Regions from separate parts of the Rhizobium sp. Leaf321 genome, predicted to be linked through region 2. Evidence: predicted binding sites of a transcription regulator. Region 2 holds the regulator's gene; each other region holds the start of a gene.
The links. Region 2 encodes LexA, which represses DNA repair genes until DNA is damaged. Its sites were predicted from a motif close to TGTTCNNNNTGTGTTCNG; they were not measured.
Positions count from the first base shown of each region.

Region 1 (5,628 bases), on a different contig from region 2:
TCGAGCGGCTCCACGCCCTGCGGCTTGCCGCTGCGGTCGAGGCGGATCTTTTCGATCCGGCTTTCGGCAGCGTTGAGCAGCTTTTCGCAATGCTTCTTCAGCGCTTCGCCGCGCTCGTAGATGGCGATGGATTCGTCAAGCGCCACGTCGCCGCGTTCCAACCGCGCTACGATGCTTTCCAGCTCGGCAACGGCCTTTTCGAAGGAATAACCAGTGACGTCGATCGGAGCGTTCGGCTCGCCTGGGGCTTCGGTCATGTCCTTCATCCTCTCATCAGTCTGCAGATATGCAGGCCGGCCGATTCCGCCAGCCCTTCCAGATCATAGCCACCCTCGAGCAGGCTGACGACCCGGTTGCCGGCGTATTTCCCCGCAATTTCCATCAACCGGCCGGTCGCCCAGTCGAAATCGTCGCCGACCAGATTGATCTGCGCCAGCGGATCGCGGTGATGCGCATCGAAGCCTGCCGAGATCAGCACAAGATCCGGGCGGAAGTTTTCGAGCGCCGGCAGGACGCGGCTCTTGAAGGCATCGCGAAAATGGTCGCTGCCGTCATTGGCCGAAAGCGGCGCGTTGACGATCGTGTTCTTCGTGCCCGTCTCGTCTCTGGCGCCTGTGCCGGGATAAAGCGGCATCTGGTGCGTCGAGCAAAACAAAACGGACGGATCGTCCCAGAAGATGTCCTGCGTGCCGTTGCCGTGATGCACGTCCCAGTCGACGATCGCGACACGTTCGACGCCATAGGTCTGCTGCGCATGGCGGGCGGCGATGGCGATGTTGTTGAACAGGCAAAAGCCCATCGCCTTGGTCTTTTCCGCGTGATGTCCCGGCGGACGCGAGGCAACGAATGCGTTGTCCACCTTGCCGGTCATCACGTCGTCGACGGCCGCGATCGCGCCGCCGATGCCGGTCAGCGCCGCCTGCAGGCTCTTCGGCCCCACATGCGTATCGGCCTCGATCTGCAGGATCGTGTCTTCCTCGGGGATCTTGCGCATCACCCAGCGCAGGTGTTCTTCCGGATGCGCCAGAAGCACCGTGTCTTCGTTGGCCTGTGGTGCCTGTTTGCGGTCGAGCTTGTCGAAATTGGGGTGTTCGAGCGCGATGTTGAGCGAACGCAGCCGGTCTGCCCGTTCAGGATGGCCTTCCGGCGTCGCATGCTCGAGAAATATGGAGTTTTCGTAAAGGCGCGTGGTCATTGGGCGGCCTCGTGAGGTATGTTGAGCTCGGACATGGCGCAGAACGGCGATGTTTTCAAGCGCATACCCCTTGCTCTTCACCGGATTTGCCGTGAAGTAGGCGCATTAGGCGTTTTTTGGAGTGCGGGCAGGAATGGCGAAGGATATCGGCAAGACCCATGATTTTCGCGTTGCCTATCGCGATGTGGATCTTAACGGCGAAATGTTTCGCGCTGCCTATATCGGCCTTGCGGAACAGGCGGTCACGGAATTCTGGCACCGCCGCAAGCCGGCAACGGATGACCCGTTCTTTGCGGTCGGCAAGATCTCCTGCACCTATCATATGCCGCTGAAGCTCGGCGATCTCGTCCATACCCATGTCGGAGTGAGCAAGATCGGCGGCAAGTCCGCAGGCTTTATCGTCCGCTTCACGCGCGGCAGCGATGAGGTGGCCGAAGCGGAAATCGTCTGGTCTGCATGCGATCCGGAAACCCGGACGCCGGCCGCGCTGCCCGAAGACCTGCGCGACTGGCTGTATCAGTTCCTCGACTGACTGCTTACGCGCGCTGCGGCAGCAGCGGATAGCCTGCCATCACGGCCCGACCGGCGAGCGCCGCAATCACAGCCTTCAGGACGTCGCCCGGAATGAAAGCGAGCGAGCCGAGAAACGCTTTGACGAAGCCCATGCCGGTGATCAGCGCCAGATAGGTGATGCCGATCCCGTAAAGCACGATCACGCCGCCCATCAGGGCTGCGATAAAGAAGTTCACGCCCTGCACCAGCCCCGCCTGGTCGCGACCCACCATGATCTGCGACAGATATCCGGTTACCATCGCGGCAAACACCCAGCCGATCAGATAACCGGTCGTCGGCGCCATGAAGACGGCAAGGCCGCCGCGGCCGCCGGACAGAACCGGCAGACCGATCGCTGCAAGCACCAGGACCAGGAGGACCGCGATCGTGCCGCGCTTGGCGCCGAGCACGACGCCGGCCAGCATCACGCCGAGCGATTGCGCCGTGATGGGGACGGGAATGAAACCGAGCATGACCGGCGGCACCAGTCCCAGCACGATGATGATAGCGGCAAACAGGGCGGCCAGAACGAGATCACGAGTAGGCAAATAGCTATTCCTTGACGACTGAATCTGTATCACTTCTGCGCACGGATTGCCCGGGCGTCAATTGCGCTGGCAATCTCGTCGGCATTCTTCAATGTGAGGATGATCAGCGGGACGATGATGGAGAGGGTTCGAGGGCGCAACCCTCGCGCGATATGGGCATCGCGGATGGCCTGGTGACGCAGCAGGATTTCCGGAATAAAGCGCAGCACAAGGCCGATCGACAGGCCGATATCCGCAGCTTTTACAAGCCCGAGCTTTTCAAGCGGCAAAGCCGCAAATGTCACTTCCGTAATAAAATCGCCGGTAGTAGTCGTGGCCGTCACCGCGGACGCAAGAAGCGCCAGCGCCGAGAGCCGGAAAAACACGCTGACGGCCTCGACAGGGCTGTTGAAAACCAGCGTGAACAGCGCAACGGCTGCGATGGTGAGGAAAAGAACCCGCAGCCGCAGCCATGTTTGCCGCCACCCGATTCGCAGCGAACCGAAAAGCAGGCCGCTGGCGACCGCACCGACGCCAAGCACTAACGGCGACTGGATCAGGAACAGAGCAAGGCTTGCGGCAGCCAGCAGCACAAGCTTCGCGCGGGCCGAAAGCCGGTGCAGAAAGCCGCTGCCGTCCACGTAAAGCGTCTTCATGCGGCAAGCTCGCGGTAACGGGCAATGATCTCGGCAGCGTTTCCGTCGCCGGCAAGCCGGCCGTTATCAAACAACAGAACCCGCTCGAAGCCCGCGATGAGATCGAGATCGTGGGTGAGCACTATGACGTTTTCGGGGAGCTCGCTGATCGTTCGAGCCACCAGGTTGCGGTTCTTCAGGTCCAGCTGGTTGGTCGGCTCGTCCATGATCAAAATGTCCGGTTCCGTCACCAGAACCGAGGCAAAGGCCGCAAGCTGCAATTCGCCGCCGGAAAGCTCGTGCGAGCGACGGTCGGCAAGATGTCCGATGCCGAAGCGCTTGAGGATCGCCGTCGTGCGGGCCTCGATTTCGCCTTTCGAAAGCTTGCGCGACATCAGGCCGAGCGCGATGTCTTCCTTCAGGATCGGCAGGATGATCTGGTTCTGCGGGTTCTGGAAGATGAAACCAACCTGCGCGCGGGCGCGGTCGGTGTCGGCCTTGGTATCGAAGCCGTTGACCACAACATTGCCGCTCGCGGGAGAAACCAGACCATTGATCATCCGCGCAAACGTCGTCTTGCCGGAGCCGTTGAGGCCGATCACGCCGATGCGGCGCTCGGTCAGCCGCACCGTCAGCGGATGCAGCGTGACACGCCCGTCGAAGCGGGCTTCGGCCTTGTCGAAATGGATGTCCAATGCCGGTCCTCGGTTGCTGAACGGTCTATATCGCGGCCAGACCGGACCGGGAAGGCGGAATGAAAAGTGAACATTGCATCCGGTCCACTGTCGCCCTAGTCTCGTTGCCATGGCGATTCTGATCGACAATGCCCGGGCAAGACGGATTTTCATCGAACGGCAGCAGCTTTCCGCACCGCCGACCCGTGCGCTCAACAAGGCCGGTCTTCTGCAACTGATCGATGATCTGGGCTTCGTGCAGGTGGATAGTATCGCCACCGTCGAGCGCGCCCATCACATGATCCTGTTTTCGCGCAACCAGACCTATCGGCGCGAGCATCTGACATCGCTTCTGGAAAAAGACGGCGAGCTGTTCGAGCACTGGACCCACGACGCCTCGATCATTCCGGCGCGTCTGTTCCGCTACTGGAAGCATCGCTTCCGCCGCCGCGAACCGATCCTGGCCGACCGCTGGCGCAAATGGCATGGCGAAAGTTTCGATTCCGCCTTCGACGACACGTTCCGGCACATCTCGGAAAACGGTGCGATCATGTCGCGCGACATGAAGATGGAGGATCACAAATCCGGCGGCTGGTGGAACTGGCACCCCAACAAGACGGCGCTCGAATATTACTGGCACACCGGCAAGCTTTCGATTGCCGGCCGGGTAAACTTCCAGAAGATCTACGATCTGACCGAGCGCGTCATTGCCGCCCACCACCACGAACCCGATGTCAGCCACGAGGACTTCATCGACTGGGCCTGCCGCAGCGCGATGGAAAAGCTCGGCTTTGCCACATCAGGCGAACTCGCTGCCTTCTGGGATATCGTCACGCCGGAAGAGGCGAGGGACTGGGTGAAAGCCCATCGCGATGAACTCGTCGAAGTCCTGATCGAAACCGCCGACGGCAGCCGCCCGCGCGCCTCCTTCGCGTTCGCAGGCTTTCCCGAGAACCTCGGCGATATCCCCGAACCGCCGGCACGGGTGAGGGTGCTCAGCCCCTTCGATCCGCTCCTGCGCAACCGTGACCGGGCGGTGCGGCTGTTCGACTTCTTCTACCGCATCGAGGTCTTTGTGCCCGAGCCGAAGCGGCAATACGGCTATTACGTCTTTCCGCTTCTGGAAGGCGACCGCATGATCGGTCGCATCGACATGAAGGCGGAGCGCAAAACGGGTGTGCTTGATGTCAGGCGGCTGTGGCTGGAAAAGGGTGTTCGGGCATCCGCAGGCAGGCTGGCCAAGCTCGATGCCGAGCTGCAGCGGGTGGGGCGGTTTGCCGGCGCGGACAAGGTCGTCTATCGAGACGGCTGGCGGGACTAGGTCCCGTCAGCCGTTTCATCTCTTGGAAGCGCTCAATCCGGGTGATGCCGGGGACTTAACCCCGCCACCGCAAATACACCGTCGCCAGTGGCGGGATGTCGAGAGCGATGGACGCTGTCTTGCCATGCGCCGACTGGTTCTCCGTCCAGGCTTCCGTCTGGCCGAAATTGGTGCCGCCGTAGATCGCAGCGTCGGTATTCAGCACCACTTCCCAGCGCCCTTCGAACGGCACGCCGATCCGGTAGCCATGCCGCGGCACAGGCGTCATGTTGGAAGCGACGATGATTGCCGACTGCCGATCCTGCGACAGGCGCAGCATCGCGGTGACGGAGTTTTCCGCATCGTCGGAGACGGCCCATTCGAAACCTTCAGGATGGAGATCGCCATACTGAAGCGCCGGCTCGGCCGAATAGATCGCATTGAGATCGGCGATCAAGCGCTGCATGCCCGCATGATCGGGGCTGTCCAGCAGATCCCAGACAACGGATGCATCGTGGTTCCACTCGGTCACCTGAGCGACTTCGCCGCCCATGAACATCAGCTTTTTGCCGGGATGGCCCCACATGAAGCCGTAATAGGCGCGAAGGTTGGCCATCTTCTGCCAGTGGTCGCCCGGCATCTTGCCAAACAGCGAGCCCTTGCCGTGCACCACTTCGTCATGGGACAGCGGCAGCATGAAGCGTTCGGAATAGGCATAGACCATGCCGAAGGTCAGGCTTCCGTG
Region 1 is NZ_LMOF01000006.1:769,992-775,619, forward strand. Features, by position in the region: gene ASF70_RS10015 (exodeoxyribonuclease VII small subunit) at 1-257, opposite strand, end outside; gene ASF70_RS10020 (histone deacetylase family protein) at 263-1,195, opposite strand; gene ASF70_RS10025 (thioesterase family protein) at 1,329-1,727, shown strand; gene ASF70_RS10030 (biotin transporter BioY) at 1,732-2,295, opposite strand; gene ASF70_RS10035 (energy-coupling factor transporter transmembrane protein EcfT) at 2,325-2,930, opposite strand; gene ASF70_RS10040 (energy-coupling factor ABC transporter ATP-binding protein) at 2,927-3,604, opposite strand; gene ASF70_RS10045 (winged helix-turn-helix domain-containing protein) at 3,714-4,904, shown strand; gene glgB (1,4-alpha-glucan branching protein GlgB) at 4,960-5,628, opposite strand, start outside.
Region 1: ASF70_RS10040 (energy-coupling factor ABC transporter ATP-binding protein) is a predicted target of LexA. The motif match lies at 3,660-3,677, and genes of this name have one in related genera.

Region 2 (5,628 bases):
GTCGCGATCAGTGAACACGTTGCCTCGTTTTGCCGCAAGCGAGGCTAGCCGACGGTTCACAATGGCCAGCGGCTCGAGATACGAGCCATCCGCGAAGAATATGCAGGCATTGGCTGTGCCGAAAGGGTGAACACCTTCAGGTGCCACAGTAAAGCCGAGAGCGGTCAACCTCCCCCGCGCTGACGCCAGATCTGCAACGGGCAGAACCAAATGATCGACTGACTTGTTACCCACTTACACCCCCAAAGTCTTATTCCGCAGAACATTGGCTATCGCGGGAAACTCGGCAAGTGCTGCGCACGAACTGAATACGTGATCGAACGCTGAAATGAGACTATTCTTCAGCAGAAATTTGGGGCTTGCGGAACACAGATAGAACATATAGCGTCCGTTCTGCATTTGTTTCCAATTCTGAGGGTCCCGTCCATGCTGACACGCAAGCAACAGGAGTTACTTCTGTTCATCCACGAGCGGATGAAAGAATCAGGCGTGCCGCCGTCGTTTGACGAAATGAAGGACGCTCTCGACCTTGCATCGAAGTCCGGCATCCATAGGCTTATCACCGCGCTCGAGGAGCGTGGCTTTATTCGCCGTCTGCCGAACAGAGCACGCGCGCTCGAAGTGATCAAGCTGCCTGACGCCTATGTGGCGAACCTTCATCCGCGACGGGGATTTTCTCCCAGTGTCATCGAGGGAAGCCTCGGCAAAACGCAACCGGTCGTCGCTCAGAAGCCGGCGCCGGTCATGGCGGACAATCCGTTCTCGACAAACATTCCGGTCATGGGTCGAATCGCTGCCGGCGTGCCGATCTCCGCGATCCAGAACAACACCCATGACATCGCCGTTCCGATCGAGATGCTGGGTTCCGGCGATCATTACGCGCTCGAAGTGAAGGGCGATTCGATGATCGATGCCGGCATCCTCGATGGCGATACCGTCATCATCAAGAATACCAGCACCGCAAGTCCAGGCGATATCATCGTTGCCCTGGTCGATGAGGAAGAAGCGACCCTGAAGCGGTTCCGCCGCAAGGGTGCCTCGATCGCACTGGAAGCGGCAAACCCGGCTTACGAGACCCGCATCTTCCCGCCCGACCGGGTGAAGGTCCAGGGCAAGCTTGTCGGCCTTATTCGCCGCTACCATTGAGAACGCTGTCATCCCGGAGATGCGCAGCAACAGCCTCCGGGATGCCAAAGTCGAATTGTCGCGTTCGCCAGTCATAGAACCGGTGGACGGTCCACGGACGGCTTGAGGTCTGTGCGCTGTCTCGCATCGCCGCCGTAATCTTGATGTCTGGCGCTGTCGCGTTCGGAATAATGGTGATTTCCAGTGCGCCAGTCCGGCGCAACGTCCGCCCGCTGAGAAGCAAGGCGCCGGAGCGGCAAGTATCGAAGCGTGCGCCGGGCGAGACGATGATCCGACCGACATCGCAGGCAAGACCGGTGTATCGGTTGTCTTCGACAGTGACGATCCGGATGTCCTGAGCAGTCTGCGCCGCGCACAGGATTTTCGGCAGACAGGCGAATCGTCCGGGCTTCAATGCTTGAAGAAAACCCCTGACATATTCGATTTCCCGGCGCGTCAAATCCGGTCGCGAATGTGGTCCAGGTGGTCTGTCATCGCTTTTCGCAAGGCTGGCACCTCGCGCTGGTTCCGAAGAGGCAAGAACCGGCAAGGCGAGCGGTTGTTCTCCGGTCTCAAGCACCAGCGCTCGCCGCCATTGATCGTAGATAAATCCCGGCGGTCGGGTTCGATTGAGGGTGATCTTGTCATCCTGGATCACGCCGACCGATGCGCCGTCTTCGGATATGACGATATCAGGCCTCGGCGCCGAGCCTGAGCGGACCGCAAAGAGCAAAGCCACCGCCATGAACAGCGCGCCTGTCAACCTCAGCGGCGTGCGCAGCAGCGTCAGAAGCAGAAAGCCTGCCGTCGCCAGAGGCAGGAAAAGCGGGTTCTGCCGGCCGATGGCAATATCGCCGCCCCATGCGGCGACGATCTCGGCAATGCGAATGACGATCCGCAGCCCCTCGCCCATGATGAACAGAAAGGGAGCATCCAGCCCGAACGGCATCAGCAACATGCCAACAAGCCCTGCCGGCATCACCACGAAGGAAATGATCGGCATGGCCGCGAGATTGGCCGCGAGGCCGTAGGTGGTCAGATGGTGGAAATGCTCGATCGAATAGATCGACGTCGACGTACTGCCGATCAGCGACGTCACCACGATCCCGGCAATGAAATGGAACGTCGCCGCGACACCCGTTATCCAACGGTTGCTACCTTTTGTCTCCTCCTTTCCTTTCGCGAAATATCGCGTCCAGAGGGCGAACCCCGCCACCAGTGCCGCGGTTGCCGCAAACGACATCTGGAAACTCGGACCCAAAATCTCCGACGGCGAGATGGCGAGGATGATGATTGCCGAAAGGGCGACGTTGCGAAGGCTGATGGAGGGTCGATCGACGAGCACGGCGACCAGCATCACCGCCATCATGATATAGGCCCGCTCGGCGGAAACCCCGAACCCGGAAATCAGGTAATAGGCGGTCGCCATGACAAGCGCACCGAACGCGGCAAAGTTCTTGATCGGATAGGCCTGCGCAAAGCCTGGAAACAGCGACAGGACGGAGCGGACGCCGACGAAGAAGATACCGGCTGCCAGCGCCATGTTCAGGCCTGAGATCGCGACGATATGGGCCAGCCCGGACAGACGAAGCGCCTCGGTCGTCTCACGGGAAATTGCACGGCGCTCGTCGGTCACGATTGCGGCAGCAAAAGCACCCGCATCCCCCTTGACCGTATCGCGGATGCGACTGCCGATTGCGCTGCGAAGCGCAAAAAGCCCTCGCTGCATGTCCGACCATAACCCGGGTTGGTCATCGATCGCCGGTTGTACGCTAGGCGCGCCGTAAAAGAAGCCAACGGCCCCGATTTGATCGAAGTAGGAGGAGAAGGCGAAATCGTTCAATCCGGGAAGCGCCGGGCCAGAGGGTGGCGACAGACGGGCACGGCCGGAAACGCGCTCTCCGATGTCTGCAGGTTCGTGTTGGCTTCTGGCAAGAACCGAGACGCGCTGTGGCGGTCGTGAAAGCGAGGGCTCAGATGTCTGCTCGATCCTGAGGATATAGCGCCAGCGGCGCTGTGCATCGGCTTCGCGTCGTTCGACAATCCCGCTGATGGTCGTTGTGACGGGCGAATCGAGCACGACCGTCGAACACCGCCAGGTTTCGAGCGCCGCCAGTGCAGAACCGGAGAGAAGCAGGCAGATTACAAGGTTGGCACGAGACAGTGGATGCGCGCGATACCGTGTCAGCCCTGCGGTCACCATCGAGATCGCAAGCATGGTTGCGAGAATGAATGGCGATGGCGTCCAAGGAAGTGCAAACCAGAACGCAGCGCCGGCGCCCAGCAAGACAGGCAGGAAGAGGAACCCATGACCGTGGGAAACCTCCTCGCTCAACGACGTGCTCAGCCATTTGGAAACGGGCCGGTCTCTGACCACATATCCCAGGAAAACATCCTCGGAATGATGGTCGTTTCGACCATCATTCCGGACTTCCGCGGGCATTGTCTGCGATGCCGATTCGGGCGTCCAGAGTGCGATTGCGTGGGGTGTCGAAGCAAGCATCATCGGCTTGCTGCTGGCTGCCTCAAAAATCGCTCCGCCATTCGCCATGATGGTTTATCCCGCCGGCTCCGCTGCAGAGACGGTGATTGATGAACGCAACCTGCGCGTTTATATTCTCCTCGTCAACACATTCGCCAAGCTGCGGTTTTCCTTCACGTTACGGCCTCTTACACCATGAGGTTGGGCATCTTTTAAACGTGGCCTGCCTAAATTATTTTCGCGCTGCACAAAATGTCGCAGGAGCGCTTGGCATCACCTTTAGGATCATATAGCTAACTTGCGACGCTTAACTCTTATGGCGCTTTCTGGGCGCCATGCCGCCAACAGGTTGGAGGATCAGAATGACGGAACAAAGCGCAAATCTCGTACTTGGTGATAAGACAGTCGACCTCTCGGTGCGATCGGGCACCATTGGGCCGGATGTTATCGATATCGCAGCCCTGTACAAGCAAACCGGTGCCTTCACCTACGACCCCGGCTTCACGTCGACTGCATCCTGTGAATCCAAGATCACCTATATCGACGGCGACAAGGGTGTTCTCCTGCACCGCGGCTACCCGATCGAGCAGCTTGCTGAACAGGGTGACTTTCTGGAAACCTGCTATCTGCTTCTCTACGGAGAACTGCCGACGGCTGCCCAGAAGAAGGACTTCGATCATCGCGTAACCATGCACACCATGGTTCACGAGCAGATGAGCCGCTTCTTCACCGGCTTCCGCCGCGATGCGCATCCTATGGCCGTCATGTGCGGTTGCGTGGGCGCTCTCTCGGCCTTCTATCACGATTCCACCGACATCACCGATCCGCACCAGCGGATGGTTGCGTCGCTGCGCATGATCGCCAAGATGCCGACGCTCGCCGCCATGGCGTACAAGTACCATATCGGCCAGCCCTTCGTGTATCCGCAGAACGACCTGGATTACGCCTCCAACTTCCTGCGCATGTGCTTTGCCGTGCCGTGCGAAGAATACAAGGTCAACCCGGTCCTGTCGCGCGCCATGGATCGCATCTTCATCCTGCACGCGGATCACGAACAGAACGCGTCGACCTCCACGGTTCGCCTCGCAGGTTCCTCGGGTGCAAACCCGTTCGCCTGTATCGCTGCCGGCATTGCCTGCCTCTGGGGCCCCGCTCATGGCGGCGCCAACGAAGCAGCGCTCAACATGCTGACCGAGATCGGGACTGTCGACAAGATTCCGGAATACATCGCCCGTGCCAAGGACAAGAACGATCCGTTCCGTCTGATGGGCTTTGGTCACCGCGTCTACAAGAACTACGATCCGCGCGCCAAGATCATGCAGAAGACCACGCATGAAGTGCTGGCGGAACTCGGTCACAAGGACGATCCGCTTCTGCAGGTCGCCATGGAACTCGAGAAGATTGCTCTGACGGACCCCTACTTCATCGAGAAGAAGCTGTACCCGAACATCGACTTCTATTCGGGCATCACCTTGAAGGCGATGGGCTTCCCCACGACGATGTTCACCGTTCTGTTCGCGCTTGCGCGTACCGTCGGCTGGATCGCCCAGTGGGCCGAAATGATCGAAGATCCGCAGCAGCGTATCGGTCGTCCGCGCCAGCTCTATACCGGCGAAGCGCAGCGTGACTACACGCCCGTTTCGAAGCGCTAGGCGCTGAATTAGGCTTTGCGAAAAGAAAAACCCGTTCAGCGATGAACGGGTTTTTTGTTGTCTAACAGTTCGAGTACCGCACCTGCTGCGGCCTCTCCAGGCGGAACAGGGACGTCCAGTCTCTGCCAGGCAAGTGCGAACCCGTCGAGCATCGCACGGCGCTCCGGCGTGTCGGCGGACAGACGTTCCGCCCAGCGGCTGAGGCTTCCGGGTCGCACGACCTCGTTGACATATTCGGGAACGACCGGGTAGTCGGCGATCAGGTTCGGAAGCGCGCCGGTCCAGATCTTGATGCGGCCGGCCAGAAGCTTGATCAGCCAGTCCGTTTTGTAGGCTGAGACAACAGGAACCGTCGCAAGCCCCAGTTCC
Region 2 is NZ_LMOF01000007.1:182,168-187,795, reverse strand. Features, by position in the region: gene ASF70_RS13705 (VOC family protein) at 1-234, opposite strand, end outside; gene lexA (transcriptional repressor LexA) at 427-1,146, shown strand; gene ASF70_RS13695 (ComEC/Rec2 family competence protein) at 1,127-3,676, opposite strand; gene gltA (citrate synthase) at 3,970-5,259, shown strand; gene lpxB (lipid-A-disaccharide synthase) at 5,295-5,628, opposite strand, start outside.

Region 3 (5,628 bases), on a different contig from region 2:
AAACGTCGATCTCGGCACCATTGCCGTGGTTGTCCACGAGCGAACTCCCTTCACCGAACAGGCGCTCCGGGACGACCGTATCGATGCCGTGATCGCACAGGATCCGGGCCATGCGGTGCGCAGTGCAATTCGCATCATGCGCGCCCGCTCGGATGCCCGCGAGCCGCTCGCCGCACAGGAAAAGATCCGCATCGAAATTCTACTCAAGGAAAACCTTTGAGCCATATGAAGGGCGGCGCGCGCGATTGGTCAGAGGCTTTGATTTGGCCGGATGCGGAGCAAATAAACGAGCGCTTACATTTACTTGCGCCTGGCGGCGGGACTTCGGCGACCGGTGATGTGCAATAGGCAATTTTGGGAAAATCCAGAAAAGACTATGGCGGCCGTCGCCTCCAGACGGAAAGACAAATTTCTAAGACCGCACCCAGCCCCGCTGTCGTCGTTTTCGGCAGTCTGCATTACGACATCATCGTCAAATGTCCGGTCCGGCACGGCCGCGCAAAGGCGAAACAGTCACCGGCTCCGCCTGGAACCCGGCATGTTGCGGCAAGGGCGGCAACCGAGCGGTTTCCGCAGCCAAGGCCGGCGTGCGCTCGGCAACCCCGTATTCGGACAACGTCGAGATCTGCAGCGGCGTCCCGGTCATGATGCCTGCGACGCGGACGCGGGTTTTCGCCTCAAGTCCGATCAGCAATACCATCTATGACGCCTTCAGGTTCGTCACCACTGTTGCTATCGAGCAGTGGCTCAAGTATCCCAAGCTGACAATCAATGGCGCCTCCAAAGCCTCTGCGATGACGGGGTGGCGCATCGGTTAGATCTTGAGTAACGATCCGCTGCGTTTCCCGGCAACTGAGACAGCGTCAAAAGCCGCCGCATGGTTGAACGGTTTTCCATATCGCTTTGCCTGAACGAAGTAGCTCTCTCGCTTATTCAAAACGGAGCCGTCCAGCGCAACACCACCGCTGTAAGACATATTGCGCAGAGATGGTCTTGCCTGATGCTTTGCTGAGACAATGTAACTGTCAAATGACCCGCGAGACAGTTCAGTTAAATGGGGACGAGCCATGCGAGCGAATGCGGAATCGACCATTTTAAGTTTTGTCGTCAGTCGACCTGATGGGACGACGTGCCCGAGCGAAGTTGCGCGCAGCCTTGCAAATGATCACAACGCTCCGCTTGAGTGGCGTGACTACATGCCAGCCGTCCATGAAGCGGTTGATGCCTTGATTGCGCGACGAGAGATCACCCTTTCCTGGAAATCTGTCGTAATGGGGGAGAGAGCCGGTCCCTACCGTATAAGTGCTAGCAAGCAAAATCTCTAATGCCGAGACGTCTGCGGCCACCTTTTTAGCGTCCTAAACAATCTCAATGACAGGAAACCGATCAAGCACATCCCGACCGTGCTGATAGTCGCGAGCCTACTTTTTCATCTCTATAAGCTTCGGGTCAGTAAGTTTGCCCGTAAGAGCCTTCCGGTTATCGAGACTCGGGGAGCTTAGTCGTTGCCCGATTGATGTAATCGACCAGCGCGCGGGCAGCGGCGAATGATTTTACTATTTCCTCGACAAGATTGGAGGACACGAGCATCTCGTCAGAAACGTTGCGACAGGCTCCGAAGTTTTTGAGATTGAAAAAGTCGAGCGCGTCGTGATTTCTGACGTACCCGCTGGCGCTCAAATCATGACCGCCCGTCAGACCATTTGGGAAATATGTCCGAAATAATGGACCCTCGACGATCCCTCTCCATTTGCCGGTGTGGCTTGCGATTGTTTGCCGCAAAATGCGGGCAAGCCGTGGCGGGGGTAGCAGCGCTCCGCCTCCGCTGTATGAGCTGTGCGGAGAGATTTGCATGTAATATGTCGCGGCTGCGTTCTTCGAAGGCGAAACTCGCAACGTGATGCAGCAGGTGCCTTTCGAGATAGACGCGGCACTCAAACATTTGCGGGGATCTCGGTTGGCCTCATCTACGCGCTTGTCGATCGACCCTGTGCTATTAGCTAACGCTAGGGTGAATTCAATTAAGTCGCGGCGCGCGCAATCAAGTCTAGCTCGGTTGTCGTCGAGCCACTCGGCGCCGTGATTACTGGAGGCTTCCTCTAGAAATTCAAAAGTCGATCGGTTGATCATCCACTGTCTCAAACATGGCAAACCCGCCTGTCATAGGGCAGCCGGAACGTAAAGTGAACAGAAATAGCTCGAGCGGACATGAAAAGAGGTTGAAGTCGGGTGCTTCCAATCGCTTAGTGCTTCCCCAGATAGGGTAGGGCTCGTGGAATTGCCACTTCGGTAACTGAGCGGCGAGTGGTTCGTTCGCATTTCGTAAACACGTTGAATAGGAGAGGATCCATATGGCGAGAATGGTCAAGAAAGCGGATCTGCCGATAAAAACGTGTGCGACATGCGGAAAACCTTTTGCATGGAGGCTGAAGTGGGCCAAGAACTGGAGCGACGTGAAGTACTGTTCTGAACGCTGCCGCCGCTCTAAGCTCAAGCCATTACCCACGTCATGATCACGTTGCTAGCATAATAAAGCGTGCAAGACCCGTCGAACGGTGGGTGTGTTGGCGCACGAGCGTATCGCGCCCTCGCAGAAACCTGAACGTGGCCGCAGCAACGGAGGCGAGGAACGTTTGCTCGTCGATCCTCCCAGCTGCAAGTGACCCTACCATATAGCTCTCGATTTGAAGGAGCCACTTACTGGGGACGGGCTTTTTCAAGATCATGCAAAGCCATTGGGTCCGGAGCCTCCTCAGCATCCCGCTGTAGGCGAGACCGTGAAGCGGATCTCCCATACGCTGAAGGCAACAAAAGCTACCTCCGACGGTCACCTATTCCCTTCCAGAAAGGACGCGACGATGCGATTGATTTCGCCTCCATGTGAGGGCTTGACAGCCCGTCGCTCGTGCTAATACGTATTAGCTAATACGATTTAGCAAGTGTAGGGTCCGCGATGAACCGCAAGTCCACGGGTGAACATTCGGCCGCCGCTGCACCGACAAGCGCTGATGTCGCACGCCTCGCGGGTGTCTCCCAAGCGACCATTTCCCTCGTGCTCAATGGCCGGGATAGTGCCGTGCGCATTTCTCCGGAGACACGGGAACGCGTGATGTCCGCCGCTGCCCAGTTGGGCTACACGCCCAATCATGCCGCCAGAAGCCTGCGGCAGCGCAGCACCAAGATCATCACTTTCATTCTGCCGACCTTGGAGAATCCGTACTTCCTAGAGATCGCGAGTGCGGCGCAAGCGGAAGCCAGTTTGCGCGGATATTCGGTCACGATCATTTCGTCCCGCAACGAACTGAGCGAGTTTCACACTGCGCTCTTGTTGCAAGGGGCGGCTTACGACGGGATCATCGTCGCAGGACACAATAACTGCGCTGCTCCGGAACTACCTGCTCTCGTAAAGCGCGGTGTCGGCGTTGTCGTGCTGCAGGAGCCTAGCCCCGCACCGGGAATTCAAAGCGTCCGCGTCGATCTTGAGAGAGGTGGATATATCGCCACCCGCCACCTCATTTCGCTTGGACATCGGCGCATCGCACACTTTACCCAGGCGTTGCGAAGTTCGCATGGCGGGCACGACCGTATCGATGGCTATATGCATGCGCTTTCCGAGGCTGGTCTGCCATTCGATGAAGATCTCGTTGTGGTGACCGAGAATTCGCTATCAGGCGGTGTCCTCGCCCTTGACCGCATCCTGGCGCTTGACGTCCCGCCGACGGCTCTCTTCGCCTATAACGACCGGCTCGCGATCGGCGCTTTGCATGGATTGCGCAAGCGCGGGCTGAGGGTGCCGGATGATTTCGCCGTCGTCGGTTTCGATGGCATTGCCTTCGGTGGCTTTACTGCCCCGACGTTGACAACAGTCGACAGCTCCCGGGAGGAGCTCGGGAAGCTGGCAATGCAAGCGGTCATAGATGCAATCGATAAGAAGGAAGGGCGGCAGGATCATCTGCTGCCCGTCAGGCTACTTGTGCGCGAATCGTGCGGTGGAACGGAGGTCGATTCGGAGGGAATGCCGCACAACTGAAAACGTGCCTTCCCGGCATGTGTGTCGAGGGAGGCGTTGGAAAATTGACACTCATGGGAGGAAGACATGACGCAATTTATCAATCGACGTACCATTTTGAAGACCGGCGCAGGTCTCGGCGCGGGGCTTGTGACCGGCGCGCTCGGCATGCCGGCGCTTGCACAGGAAAAACAGCTGACATTTGCCGTCTGGGGCGGCGATTCAGAAGTTGCTGGCTACAGGAACGTGATCGCCAAATTTGAAAGCGCCAATCCCGGCGTCAAGGTCAAGCTTGATGTGATGCCGTTCGCGCAATTCTACCAGCAGGTCGATACGCGCCTTGCGGGCCGCCAGGCGCCCGACCTCTTCCGCGTGACCTATCAGCAGATCGGGCGATACGCGAGCAACAAGGCCGCCATCGACCTTACGCAGTATCTCGAGAAGGACTTCGGCAAGGGCTTCACACCTGCCGTCTGGAGCGCCGCCAACGTCAAGGGCACTCCCTACGCGCTGCCGCATCACACCGATACGTTTGCCCTGTTCTACAACGAGGAACTGTTGGAAAAGGCCAATATCGCGGTACCGTCCAGCCTCGACGAAGCTTGGACATGGGCGGCGTTCATCGACAACGCCAAAAAGCTCAAGACGCAGGGCGGCTCATCCTATCCGTTCGCCATGAGCTGGCAGAACGGCGCCGTGCATCGCTGGATGTTCTATCTCTACCAGCATGGCGGGCGCTTGCTGAGCGAGGACCTGACGGCCTCCCGCATCACCGAGAAGGCCGGCATCGAGACGATTGCATGGACACAGAGCTGGTTCACCGAAGGACTGGTTCCGCCCAGCACCTCGGTCAAGAGCGCCGAGAAGGTGCAGAACCTGTTCGCCAACGGCACGATCGCCATGATGCTGAATGGCAATTGGCAGATTCCCTTCGTCGAGCAGCAGATGAAGGCCAAATGGGGCGTCACCTACCTGCCGCGTGACGTCGCAATGGCCGACGATCTTGGCGGCACCTGCGTCGCGGTTTCCCGCGATAGCAAGACGCCAGAATTGGCCGCCGAGTTTGTCAAATTCCTCGTCAACGAGGAAAACATGCGCAGCTTCGTCAATACGGCCCAGCTTCTGCCGGTGCGCACGTCGATTGTGGACAAGGGGATCGAGTTCTCTCTACGGCCGAATGAGATGAAGGTCTTCGTAGAGCAGACGAAGACCATTCCCGAACATCTCGTCAGTACGGTCATCCATCCCAACTGGGGCAGGTTCAACCCCAAGATGGCCGACGAGCTCGATCTGGCTTTTACATCCGGCCAGTCTGCGGAGCAGACAGCCGAGAATATCCAAGCCCATATCGAGCGGCTTCTGCTGCGGGCCTGAACGAATCGTTAAACCCCTGAAATCTTATCAAAGCGAATGCAGGTCATGGCCCTCACCTCAATATCCCTTGAGAAGGCAATGAACGAGACTGCCACCAGCCGGTTTTCCGGCTGGTGGGCATCCTTCCGGCCGCGACTGACGCCTTATCTGTTCATCGCGCCCAATCTCGTTCTATTTTCGGTCTTCATCTTCTTTCCGCTTCTCTATGCGGCTTTCATCAGCGTGCACGAATGGTCCCTGATCGA
Region 3 is NZ_LMOF01000005.1:101,472-107,099, forward strand. Features, by position in the region: gene ASF70_RS04200 (LacI family DNA-binding transcriptional regulator) at 1-220, shown strand, start outside; partial or broken gene ASF70_RS24560 (ribokinase) at 409-599, shown strand; gene ASF70_RS04210 (DUF2461 family protein) at 1,480-2,130, opposite strand; gene ASF70_RS23500 (DUF2256 domain-containing protein) at 2,361-2,513, shown strand; gene ASF70_RS04220 (LacI family DNA-binding transcriptional regulator) at 2,954-4,030, shown strand; gene ASF70_RS04225 (extracellular solute-binding protein) at 4,097-5,383, shown strand; gene ASF70_RS04230 (sugar ABC transporter permease) at 5,462-5,628, shown strand, end outside.
Region 3: ASF70_RS04210 (DUF2461 family protein) is a predicted target of LexA. The motif match lies at 2,173-2,190, and genes of this name have one in related genera.

Region 4 (5,628 bases), on a different contig from region 2:
TGGCATAGTAAGTCCGCCACAGATCGTCCGTGTCGTCGCGAAGGTCGGGCTTTTCGGCGGGCTCATCGCTGGTCCGCAGGGTCTCGCCATCCCACGACGCCAAACCCCTGGGCGTCACGATCAGCCAGTCCATGTCGTTGAAACGACGCTGGAAAAACGGGGCCACACGGTCGATGATAAAATGATCAGGCTCGAACCAGGACACAAAGCGCCGGCGTCCGGCAACACCCTCCGGCAGTGGGATTTCCTTGAAACGGACGAAGGCGGTCATCTTGTGATAGTCGCGGCCGATCGACTTCGACATCCGGTTTGCCGCCACCACATCTGGATCGGTCGCCATACCCAGAAAATTGCGCCCGTGCGCCATGCGAAACAGCATCCGGTAGAGAAGCGAGAACCGCGTCGGATCGGAATGGCAGATGACCGAGGCGGCAAGCTTCAGAAAGGCTGGAGGAACACCCTGCGTCACCGGCTTGTCGACAGGCGCAGGCAACTGGTTGCCGTCCAGCCCGAACAATCCGTCCGTGTCGTCCATCGTGAGCCACTCGACGCGATCAGGTGCGATGCCGGCCGCGAGATAGGCACGCGCAGCATCGCGCCACTCGGTCAGATCGCCTCTCCCCCGCAACAAGACTCGGTACATCATAGAAGCGACAGCTGCTCCGGCTTTGGCTGGAACATGGATCGCAGATCGGCCCGGTCGGCAAGCTTGCGCGGTGTCCACCCTTCGCAGGTGATAAAGGGCTGTACCTTCTTCAGAGACACGCTCAGCCGCTTTAAATCCTCCAGTCGCAGCTTGCGAAACCTGCGCGACGACAGGATCGCTCCGACGGTCTTGGTCCCGAAACCCGGCACCCGCAGCAGCGTCTCCTTGTCCGCCCTGTTCACATCGACCGGGAACTTGTCGCGGTTGCCGAGCGCCCAGGCAAGCTTCGGATCAAGGTCCAGATCCAGCATGCCGTTTTCCGTGGACGCCGTAATCTCGCCGATCTCGAACCCGTAGAACCGGTAAAGCCAGTCAGCCTGATAGAGCCGATGCTCGCGCATCAAAGGCGGCTTGATCAGCGGCAGTGTCTTCGACGAGTCCGGGATCGGACTGAAGGCGGAGTAATAGACGCGTTTCAGGCTGTAGCTGCCATAAAGTCTGGCGCTCGTCCCAAGAATGGTCGCGTCGTTGGCGCCGTCTGCCCCGACGATCATCTGCGTGCTCTGGCCGGCAGGCGCGAACCGCTTGCGACGCTTGGTCTGCAGCGTCGGATCGCGCATTTCCTCGATCTTCAGGCGCAGATCGCCCATCGAGCGACGAATATTGGCGGGCCGCTTTTCCGGCGCAAACTGGCTGATCCCGGCATCGGTCGGCAGTTCGATGTTGATCGACAGACGGTCGGCATAAAGCCCCGCCTCCTCGATCAGCTGCTGCGACGCTTCCGGGATCGTCTTCAAATGGATGTAGCCGCGAAAATTATGAACGGTCCGCAATTCCCGCGCGATCCGTACCATGTCGCCCATCGTGTGATCGGACGAGCGGATAATGCCCGACGACAGGAACAGACCCTCGATATAATTGCGCCGATAGAATTCCAGCGTCAGCCAGATAACCTCTTCAGGCGTGAACCGGGCGCGCTCGACATTGCTGGAGGAACGATTGATGCAATAGGCACAATCGTAGATGCAGAAATTCGTCATAAGGATTTTCAGAAGGGAGATGCAGCGACCATCCGGGGCATAGGCATGGCAGATGCCGGACCCCTCGGTCGAACCCAATCCGCCGGATACCGACGAATCTCTCTTCGATGTCCCGCTGGAGGCGCAGGAGGCGTCGTACTTGGCAGCGTCCGACAGGATCGCCAACCGTTCTTTCAGCGACTTCTTCATTAGTGCGTTCTCTATATGTTCTTTATGACTGCGTCAACCCGTTGACAAATCGAGGGACGTTTGATTCATTCAACTCCAGCTGGCGCATCTGACACCATTTCGATTTTCCTAGCGGGAGCAGTCGAAATTCTGTTATGATGCCCTAAATTAAGATGCTGCAGATGGTTCCGAAGTTACCGCTCCGGAACCTGTTTCTTTTTGTGTCCGCGGCATCCGCGGACATGCGCCTTAAGGACAAGAAAATGGTTGAAAAGGTACCGATGACGCCGAAGGGGTTTACCCAGTTGCAGGAAGAACTGCGCTGGCGCCAGCAGGAGGAGCGTCCCCGCATCATCGAAGCGATTGCGGAAGCGCGCGCCCATGGTGACCTTTCGGAAAACGCCGAATACCACGCGGCCAAGGAAGCCCAGAGCCACAATGAGGGCCGCATCGGCGAGCTGGAAGATTTCACGGCCCGCGCCGAAGTGATCGACCTCTCCAAGATGTCCGGTTCCACGATCAAGTTCGGCGCAACCGTCAAGCTGATCGATGAAGATACCGAAGAGGAAAAGACCTATCAGATCGTCGGCGATCAGGAAGCCGACGTGAAGGCTGGCCGCATCTCGATCTCCTCGCCCATCGCCCGTGCCATGATCGGCAAGGAAAAGGGTGACAGTATCGAAGTCGTCGCCCCTGGCGGCTCCAAGGCCTACGAGATCCTCGCCATCTCCTGGGGCTGATCGCTCGTGAAAACGTCTGGGGAAGTCGCCACGGAGATGGGCAGCGGTAGCGCTCGCGGCTCCGTGGTCGATATATCCGATATCGAAGTGATCGCGCCGAACTTCAAGAAGCGGCTCTCCGGCGTGACGTCCACGATCGTCCAACTGATTCCGGTGCAAAGGGCAAAGGGTCAGAAGATCGCGGTCTTGGGACCTGGCCTGCCCTCCCACCTTCCCCACATCCGCTATGCCGACCTTGCCGCGCTGTGGTCACCGCCATCAGGGCGGCGCACCCGTGTCTGGCATGCCCGCCGCAATATCGAGATGCTGCCCGGCCTCTTCATGCGCGATGTGCTGCGGATGCCGTTGAAGCTCTTGTTCACCTCCGCCGCGCAACGAACCCATTCCGCATGGACGGGTTTTCTGATCAGCAAGATGGATGCGGTCGTCGCGACGTCTGCACGATCGGGTTCATACCTGAAAGTGCCCTATAAGGTGGTGCACCACGGCGTCGATCTCGATCTCTTCCGTCCCTCCGGCCCATCCGACCCTTCCTCCCCGGCAGATGGTTTCGGCAAGCATCTGATCGGCTGCTTCGGGCGCGTTCGGCATCAGAAGGGCACAGACCTTTTCGTGCGCGCCCTGATCGAACTGTTGCCGTCCTATCCCGAATGGACGGGCGTCGTCTGCGGACGTGTCACGCCGGACAACAAGGTTTTCGGCGATGCGTTGAAAGCCGATGTCGCCATGAGCGGTCTGACAGATCGCATCCTGTTCATGGGCGAAGTGGACGACATCAAGCCTTGGTACCGTCGCCTGTCTCTGTATGTGGCACCGTCCCGCAATGAAGGCTTCGGACTGACGCCGCTCGAGGCGATGGCATCGGGAACCGCAGTCGTTGCAAGCGATGCCGGCGCCTATTCCGAAATGATCGTCGAAGGTGAGACCGGATCGGTTGTTCCGGCCGGCGATTACACGGCGCTTCGCGATGCGCTGCGCACCTATTTCGAAAACCCTGCACTGGCCCGCCAGCAGGGCTGGAGCGGTCGCGAGCATGTTCGCGTCGCCTTCGCTATCGAAAAGGAAGCCAACAGTCTGGCGGAAATCTACGAAACGCTTTTAGAGACCAGACCATGAAAACTTCAGAGGCATTTGGTGCCACGCAACCGGTCCGGCTCTGCCCGCATCTGCATGGAGGACGCTTCGAATGACGGAACTTTCTGCCGGGATGGCGCAGCACAGACCGACGACGAGCGGCCTTTTGAGCGAGGGAGACTGGCAGCAGTTTTTCGCCGGCTATAGCCACATCGTCCTTGTCGCCAACAGTGACGAGCAGAACTTCAACGAGATCCACGCCGCCTATCCGGAAACGACGCTGTTCGTCTTTTTCAACTACGTCAGCAAGGTGCTGAAAGCGCCGTTCACGCGCAATTCGCTGCTCGTGGCACGCACCAGCCGTGTCGGGTCCGAACTGATCTACGACAACGCTCTCGACAAGGTGCTGCCCCTGCTGCCGGGCCCCGGCTTTACCGGCGTCATGAGCATGCGCGCCGCCACGATGGAACAGGTGACGGAACCGGCCGAGTTCGGCGGCGTCGCAGCAGGTGCCATCGACCTGTGCGGTTACCTCGAAGATTTCTACCCGCGCGACCATACCGCCAGCTCGGGCTTCGCGCTTTCGGTCTGGCTCTGCGAGAAGGTGCCGCAGGCCAAGGTCGTGCTTTGCGGTTTCTCGGGACGCCGCAGCCGCAAGTGGCAGATGTTCCACATCCACGACTGGACGTTCGAACAGTCGGTGCTGCAACTGCTCGCCAACAGCGACAAGCTCGAAATGGCGGGACGCACGGCCTTCAATCCTTACAAGGCGCTATCGCGCCACTTCCCCGATATCGACAATAGCAACTTTGTGTTTGCCGCCATCCAGGTCCTTTCCGAACGGCTGGAAAACAGCAACCGCAACCTCGGCAAGCTGATCACGATCACCATGCCGCTTCGCGTCATCTACAATCTCGCCAGAGGTCTGCGGATCAGGTCCAAGAAGGACAGGCTGGTCAAGCAGCGCAAAAAGCAGCGAGCGAAGAATGGCGAGCCATCCTGAACCGGGACAGCTTAAGCGCCTGCTACCACCACCCGCTGCGATCGCGGTGGTGGAACGCTCGTAACCGGCTGAATGCCGTGTCGTTCTCCTGCAGGCGGTCGTAGATCGCCTTCGCGATCTCGCCTGCAATCCCCTGTTTGAAAAACGGATCGAGCCGCCAGCGCATGTTTCGCAGCGTGTCGTCGGTCCCCACCTTGAACAGATACATCCCGTTGAACCTGTGCATCGGCGCACCTTGCGTCTGTTCGATCGCAGCTTGCGAGACAGGACGCTCGTCGCCGCCATGGATAAAGCGGTCGGTCTCGTAGACCTTGATCGTGTTGGCAAGCGACGAGCCGATCATGGCGATCGCCCTTGCCGTCATGTCCTCGTCGAGATCGGCGATGCTGTCGCTCGCGGAGATCAGCCAACGCAGATCGAGATGCGCGGTGAGGAACGGCGCTTCATTCTGCCACAGCGTCTTGAACTGCTGGTACGTCTCCCGGACATTATATTCGCGCCGCATGAGGACGATAAGCTGTGCATGATAGAACAGCAGTTCCGGCTGGCCTTTGAACTCCAGTCTCAGGTTCGCCATGTGATCGTCGAGCGACTTCTGCTTGCCCGACCGGTGCTCGCGATCCGAATCCTCGATCAGCCGCTGCTTCATGCCCGCGTAATCTTGGTCGAGCTTGGCGTATTTCGCAGCTCCCCAGCGCTTGCGGTAGCGGTTGAAGGACAGCAGTGCCTCAAGCTTACTCTTCTTGCGTACCACGCACGTTCTCCAAGTCTTGCTGCCGTAACCTCGGCAGTCCTGTCTACACCGGTAACCTCGTCAGTCTGCCGCCCGCAGGTGTTCGATAAGCCGGTGCGGCAGATGGGTGTGAAATTTCGTTATCATCACGTCAGTCAGCGCCTGGCGAAGCTCGATGCTGAGTTCGTCCTGGCTCTGGATACATCCGAACGGGGCGCTGCCCT
Region 4 is NZ_LMOF01000008.1:1,161,662-1,167,289, reverse strand. Features, by position in the region: gene ASF70_RS22770 (UdgX family uracil-DNA binding protein) at 1-643, opposite strand, end outside; gene ASF70_RS22765 (putative DNA modification/repair radical SAM protein) at 643-1,875, opposite strand; gene greA (transcription elongation factor GreA) at 2,118-2,594, shown strand; gene ASF70_RS22755 (glycosyltransferase family 4 protein) at 2,658-3,710, shown strand; gene ASF70_RS22750 (hypothetical protein) at 3,781-4,671, shown strand; gene ASF70_RS22745 (hypothetical protein) at 4,694-5,425, opposite strand; gene ASF70_RS22740 (Stealth CR1 domain-containing protein) at 5,486-5,628, opposite strand, start outside.
Region 4: ASF70_RS22765 (putative DNA modification/repair radical SAM protein) is a predicted target of LexA. The motif match lies at 1,881-1,898, and genes of this name have one in related genera.